2 regions of the Virgibacillus sp. M23 genome follow, and region 2 is predicted to be linked to the other one. Evidence: a T-box and tRNA genes for the amino acid it is inferred to sense, from the RefSeq annotation. Region 2 holds a T-box; the other holds one or more tRNA genes.

Region 1 (3,542 bases), on a different contig from region 2:
GCCATTTCGAGACGCATAAGCATGAGCGCCAGCTTCGACAGCCCGCCAATCATTTCCGGTTGCAATTACAATTGGATCGATACCGTTCATAATTCCTTTATTATGCGTTACTGCTCGGTAGGGATCAGAAGCAGCAAACTCATAGGCGCTTACTATACCATCTCTTACTACCTCACCAGAAAAATCACCAGTTCTTAAAAGCTCAGGAGGAATAACACACTTTGCGCGTGCTAAGCATTTATCCGCAAAATTAGACAAAATACGCAAATAAACTTTGCCCTGTGTTAATTCTTCAACCATCGGAGCTAACGATTCAACCATGGTATTTATAATATTCGCTCCCATTGCATCACATGTATTAATATATAAATGCAATATAAGCATTTGCTGATAAGCTGAGTTGGATTCTTCATTTAGTATGCGTACTTCAAGGTCTTCTGCACCACCGCCTCTTGCCACAATACTTGGGTAAGCAGCATTAGCATTTTCAATTAGTACATCTTTCTTTGCTACCAATTTATCTTTAGCTTGTTGCAAATCTGGGCATCCAACAACCTGAATTTGTCCGATCATGACTCTCTCTGTTGCTTCAGTTGTAAAACCTCCTGCTTCTCTCACTACTTTCCCAATATGGCTAGCAGAAGCAACAACAGAAGGTTCTTCAATCGCCATTGGTACTACATATTCTTTCCCATTAATTAAGAAATTCAATCCTAATCCTAACGGAAGGGGAAAAGTACCAATAACGTTTTCAATCATCTTATCAGCTGTATCAGGGGATAACGCTTCCTTCTCAGCTAAGGTATTTATATCTTGATCTGTCAACCCATGCATGTCTCTCAGCAAATCTCTGCGTTCTTCCACCGACTTCTTATAAAAACCAGGAATTCTGGAGGTCTCCATTGCCTATCATCCTTTTAATTGTTGTATATAGAAATTCGTACGGAATAAATTATTATCAGGCATTATCTATAGTAAAATTATATCACGATTGTACCATTTTTCATTAGAAAATGTTGTCTCTCTTTAAGGACTTTCACTCAAGAAAACATGATATCATAATACCATGCTATGTATAAAAAAATAACTGTTACTATTATGTAAAAAATCACTCTAAAATGCAAATAAACAAGGCTGCTACATTCCATAACGACCTTGTTTATCCCACCTTTTATATGACGTTTCTATACTATTAATATAAATGAGCCATGGAGGATTCGAACCTCCGACCCTCTGATTAAAAGTCAGATGCTCTACCGACTGAGCTAATGGCTCGTGTTGAAAATAATAATTTATACGTTAAGCTTTAGCTTGACAAAAAATGGTGCTCGCCGTGTTGAATGACAACTCGCTGATGCCACACTCCTCGCAGGCCTGCATCTAGTAGTTAATTCGCTGATGCTTGCGGCCAGCTAATGGCTCGTGTTGAAAAATTCATTCATCAAAAAAATAGGGCTCTTCTTAAAAAAAGACCCATAAATAAAAAAATGGCTGGGCTACCAGGATTCGAACCTGGGGTACACGGGATCAAAACCCGATGCCTTACCGCTTGGCTATAGCCCAACAATAAAAATGGTGGAGGGGGGCAGATTCGAACTGCCGAACCCTGAGGGAGCGGATTTACAGTCCGCCGCGTTTAGCCACTTCGCTACCCCTCCATATTGTTAACTATATATTATAATTTATTCATGGTTTGTAAAAAATGGTGCCGGCCAGAGGACTTGAACCCCCAACCTACTGATTACAAGTCAGTTGCTCTACCAGTTGAGCTAGGCCGGCTTTATGGTGGAGGATGCAGGGCTCGAACCTGCGACCCCTTGCTTGTAAGGCAAGTGCTCTCCCAGCTGAGCTAATCCTCCAAAACCACTCGTATATTAAAATAATATTGGTGACCCGTACGGGATTCGAACCCGTGTTACCGCCGTGAAAGGGCGGTGTCTTAACCACTTGACCAACGGGCCAAACATTTATTTGGCATATGTTACAACGAATTTTGTTAAACTCTGTCGTAAACCAACGAATTTCATTATACCCAGATATGAATGGTTTGTAAAGGGGGAATTTAATTTTTTTTATTTTTTCGTTTCAACCCCTACAAGATCAAAGGTTTGATGCAATTTATTACGAAGTGTCCTATGATACAATAGATAAGACTTTCTTTCAATTTATGGGATAGGTTATAATGTACAAAAGAATTATTATGGAGGTACTTTGATGACGAATTTATTAGAGGGAAAAAACATTGTTATCATGGGTGTTGCAAGTGAACGAAGCATCGCATGGGGAATAACATCATCCTTACATAAAGCAGGAGCAAATCTAATATTTACATATAGACAAGATCGTTCTTACAAGAAATTGACAAAGCTTCTTGATAAGCATGATATTACAGCTAAGTTGATTGTATCCTGTGATGTAGCTAATGACGAGAGCATTACTGAAGCTTTTTCTACCATAAAAGAAAAGATTGGAACCATTCATGGAGTCGTTCATTCAGTAGCCTTTGCTAACAGAGAGGAATTACAAGGTGAGTATGCAGACACATCACGAGATGGCTTTTTACTAGCTCAGGAAATTAGTGCTTATTCCTTAGTAGCTGTAACAAAAGCCGCAAAGGACCTAATGACAGAGGGTGGAAGTATTGTTACACAAACTTATCTTGGTGCAGAAAGGGTTATTCCAAACTATAATGTTATGGGTGTTGCCAAGGCCTCTCTAGAAGCAAGCGTGCGATATTTAGCTGAAGATATGGGTAAATATGGTGTTCGAGTTAATGCAGTATCTGCCGGACCAATTCGTACACTATCAGCCAAAGGAGTGTCTGGTTTCAACGAAAAATTAGGGATGATCGAAGAAAAAGCTCCTCTTCGAAAAAATGTGGATCAGGATCAAGTTGGAGATGCTACACTATTCTTTATGAGTGAACTTTCCCGAGGTATTACCGGAGAAGTTCTTCATGTTGATTCTGGATACCATATTATTGGCGGTTAGTAGTGGGACGTGCATTCGTGTACGTCCTTTGTTTATGTCAAAAGAAAAATTATTAACAATCACCCTATAGACATGGTCATTTACCTTCTAAACGAACACCGATGGCTAGGCTACTATATCAAACTTATTCCTACCTGTTAGCTTGAATTACTTCTATAGCCACCCTATCACGTTCCATACTTTCGTTAATTCATCATAACGCTATGTCATTTGTATTCTTTCTCGCAAGCTTCTCATAATTTTAGTTGTAAGCAATATAGGCATTTGTCACACTTTCCATACCTTTTCATAAGATATGATGTGAATAACTTTAAATATATGGAGTTGAGAAAAGCTTATGGTAACTTCTTACATGGATTACACAAAGCCTGACGTGGAATATTTCTCGGATTTAAATACGAATCGATTATTTACAAGGAATTCCGAGAATTATATTAACCGGTTAGGAAGAGATGTATTAAATACATTAAGTAATGTATCGATACTTGATATCTATTTAAGCAAGGGTCATGTTGTTGAGCCACATTATCATCAAAACGCAGCAGAATTGG
Region 2 (3,542 bases):
TACAAAAATGAGCAGGTACTTATGTCTGCTTGTAAATACAGCATGAAGCTGCCTCCCTCTACTATCCTTATCCACGCCAATGATACTATTTGATGTATCTTCTACACCCTTTTAGCATATCTCCATATATACCAAATGGTAGCAGCCAAGGGAAGCCGGACACACAAAATAGCTGCCGAAAAGAATTTCTCGACAGCTATTCAAACTAATCATTAATTTACAATACTTATTGCTTCTATTATTTTTTAAAACGTAATAAGAAAGTACTTTTTCTTTCCTCTGCGTATAACAGTAAATGTATCTTCAATACGATCATCCACTTGCAAGTCGTATTGCACGTCCTGCTGACGTTCCCCGTTGAGATAAATAGCACCATTCGCTATATCCTCACGTGCTTGTCGCTTTGATGGAGAGATTTTAGCAGCAACCAGTAGATCAACTAAATTCATATCTTTCGATTCTGCTTTATACGTTGGTACATCTTTAAATCCCTGTTTAATATCACTTGCTGTAAGTTGTTTTATATCTCCACTAAATAAAGATGCTGATATTTTTTGTGCTTGTTCTAATGCTTCTTTACTATGAACAATCAGCGTCATTTCCTCAGCTAACCGCTTATGAGCTACGCGCTTTTCTGGTTGCGTATTAATTTCGTCTTCCAGACTTGCAATTTCTTCTTCAGAAATAAATGTAAAATAGCGGAGAAACTTGATAACATCACGATCATCTGTATTTAACCAAAATTGATAAAATTCATATGGAGATGTTTTTTCTGGGTCAAGCCAGATTGCTCCTCCAGCTGTTTTACCAAATTTAGTACCATCCGCTTTCGTAATTAATGGAACAGTTAGTCCAAAAACATTTATTTCGTCATTTTCATTTTCTCTTGAACGACGAATTAGTTCCATTCCTGCGGTAATATTTCCCCATTGGTCACTTCCACCAATTTGTAACGTACATCCTTCTTCTTCATTTAATTTCATGTAATCCAGGGATTGCAGAATCATATAACTAAATTCTGTATACGAGATACCCTGTTCAATACGCGCAGATACCGATTCTTTTGCAAGCATGTAATTGATGCCAAAATGTTTACCAGCATCCCTTAAAAAGTCAATAACAGTCATACTTGCTAACCAATCATGATTATTTCTTGCAACTACTGGATTTTCTCCTTTGTCAAAATCAAGAATACGAGCAATTTGCTGTTTAATTTTTTCACTGTACCCTTTCACTACGTCGCTTTCATTTAGGGAACGCTCTGTATTACGTCCACTTGGATCTCCGATCATTCCCGTACCACCACCGATGAGAGCAATTGGACGATGTCCCGCCTTTTGGAATCTCTTTAGCATTGTAATTGGCACCAAGTGTCCAATATGCAAGCTATCACCAGTAGGATCGAACCCACAATATAATGTAACCTCATTTTCAGCTAGATGCTTTTGTAAACCATCTCTATCCGTTACTTGGTTAATAAGTCCTCTTGTTTCTAGATCCTGTAAAATATTCAATTCCTTCACACTCCATCATTTTTGTTTCTTTCTAGCTCAATATGCTTGTACTGCTTACTCCAATGAAAAAAATAAAAAAACTCCTCCCTCAAAAAGGGACGAGTTATATTCACACGCGGTACCACCCTTGTTGCAATTGCTTGCCACTTGGGATTGATAACGGTGTCGCCACCGTTTCTTTATTACACCATAAAGAAAATGCTCCAGAATGTAATTCATTTTACAAATATTCCTGACTTTCACCAACCGCCAGTTCTCTAAATAGGGATTTGTAAAACTACTTCGTTCTTTCTCAGCATCGTTTATCCTATTACTATATATTCATATCATATTCATTTCATAAAAGCAATAATAAATCAAAATTTAATATACCCTAAATAGTGAATATGCTATAATGAATAAGGAATTTAGGAGGTTTTGCCATGAATTTTAAAGAACGGCTTCATACATATTTTGAAAAAGCCAAATCTATTTGGAAAACGGGAAAAATCCAGACTACTTCACGTATTTCATATAGTGTCGTTTGGAATGTTATCCTATTTTTTCTTGTTATCGGCCTAATTGGTATGTTTTTTGCCGGTGGAGTGGGAGCAGGATATTTTGCTTCGCTAGTGAAGGATGAACCTGTCAGATCCTATGAAGTAATGAAACAGGATATATACAACTACGAAGAAACGTCCAAGCTGTACTTTGCAGGAGATAAATATTTTGGAGATGTCCGATCGGATCTTTATCGTGAAGAAACAACATTGGAGAACATCTCCCCTACTTTACTTGATGCTGTTATCGCTACAGAAGATGAATACTTTAAAGAGCATAAAGGAGTTGTCCCCAAAGCAATTTTACGTGCAGTATTACAAGAGGCACTTAATTCTAATGTAAAAACTGGTGGAAGTACGCTGACACAGCAGCTCATTAAAAATCAAATTTTAACAAATGAAGTATCGTTTGAACGTAAAGCAAAAGAAATCTTACTTGCACTCCGGCTAGAACGATTCTTTGAAAAGGATGAAATTTTAGAAGCATACTTAAATATTGTGCCATATGGTCGAGATGCATCCGGAAATAATATTGCAGGAGTTCAAACAGCTGCACAAGGTGTTTTTGGCGTAGACGCTAAGGATGTAAATCTAGCCCAAGCAGCTTATTTAGCAGGACTTCCACAAAGCCCCTCTGCCTATACTCCATTCACTAGCGATGGGAATTTAAAAGAGGGGAAAAGTTTAGAACGAGGCATCAATCGAATGAAGTCCGTACTTAACCGGATGTACGAATCAGAATATATTACAAAAAAAGCATATGAAGAGGCAATGGCTTATGATATAACTAAAGATTTCACAGGTAAATCAAAGTCACCAATTGAAAAATACCCGTACTTAACCTTTGAAGTTGAAAAAAGAGCCAAGGAAATTCTTACTACTCAACTTGCTAAACAAGATGGTTATACGGAAGAAGATCTTGCAAAAGATGATGATCTCGAAAAAGAATATCAATCGATCGCTTCAAGAAATCTACGCGTGAACGGCTATCATATCCATACAACAATTAATAAAGAGATTTATGAAGAGTGGCAGGATATCGTAAAAAATTATCAGTACTATGGACCTGATCGTACATTTACGAAAACCGTTGATGGAGAAACTGTAGAGGTTACGGAAAAAGTACAAACTGGTGGCATGTTAATCGAAAATAGTTCTGGTAAAATTATTAGTTTTGTTGGTGGTCGTGAATTTGGCCAAGATAGTCAATACAATTATGCAACGTTGGCTACCCGTTCACCAGGAAGTACGATAAAACCAATACTTGACTATGCACCAGCAATGGAAGAAGGTAAAATCCAGCCTGGTAGCGTATTAGCAGATATAAGAAAACCATTACCAGGTTGGCCAGCTGGCAAGCCAGGAAACTATGGAGGGGGCTTTCATGGAATTGTTTCAGCAAGAACTGCATTGGCTCAGTCCTACAACATTCCTGCGGCGGAAGTCTATTCCAAAATACTGCATTTAAATCCCGCAAAAAAATATTTAG

What was found. A T-box is a leader RNA that pairs with one kind of tRNA and senses whether it is charged. The one in region 2 lies ahead of tyrS (tyrosine--tRNA ligase), so its partner is inferred to be a tRNA-Tyr.
Region 1: it encodes a tRNA-Tyr, which carries the amino acid that the T-box ahead of tyrS (tyrosine--tRNA ligase) is inferred to sense. The anticodon was not compared.

What each region holds. Positions count from the first base shown of each region.
Region 1 covers NZ_JAWDHA010000066.1:16,252-19,793, reverse strand. The annotation lists gene RVS70_RS18575 (hydroxymethylglutaryl-CoA reductase, degradative) at 1-903, opposite strand, end outside; tRNA gene RVS70_RS18570 (tRNA-Lys) at 1,203-1,275, opposite strand; tRNA gene RVS70_RS18565 (tRNA-Gln) at 1,489-1,563, opposite strand; tRNA gene RVS70_RS18560 (tRNA-Tyr) at 1,574-1,658, opposite strand; tRNA gene RVS70_RS18555 (tRNA-Thr) at 1,704-1,779, opposite strand; tRNA gene RVS70_RS18550 (tRNA-Val) at 1,784-1,859, opposite strand; tRNA gene RVS70_RS18545 (tRNA-Glu) at 1,887-1,961, opposite strand; gene fabI (enoyl-ACP reductase FabI) at 2,215-2,991, shown strand; gene RVS70_RS18535 (cupin domain-containing protein) at 3,329-3,542, shown strand, end outside.
Region 2 covers NZ_JAWDHA010000016.1:67,132-70,673, forward strand. The annotation lists gene tyrS (tyrosine--tRNA ligase) at 246-1,514, opposite strand; T-box leader at 1,606-1,817, opposite strand; gene RVS70_RS08810 (transglycosylase domain-containing protein) at 1,937-3,542, shown strand, end outside.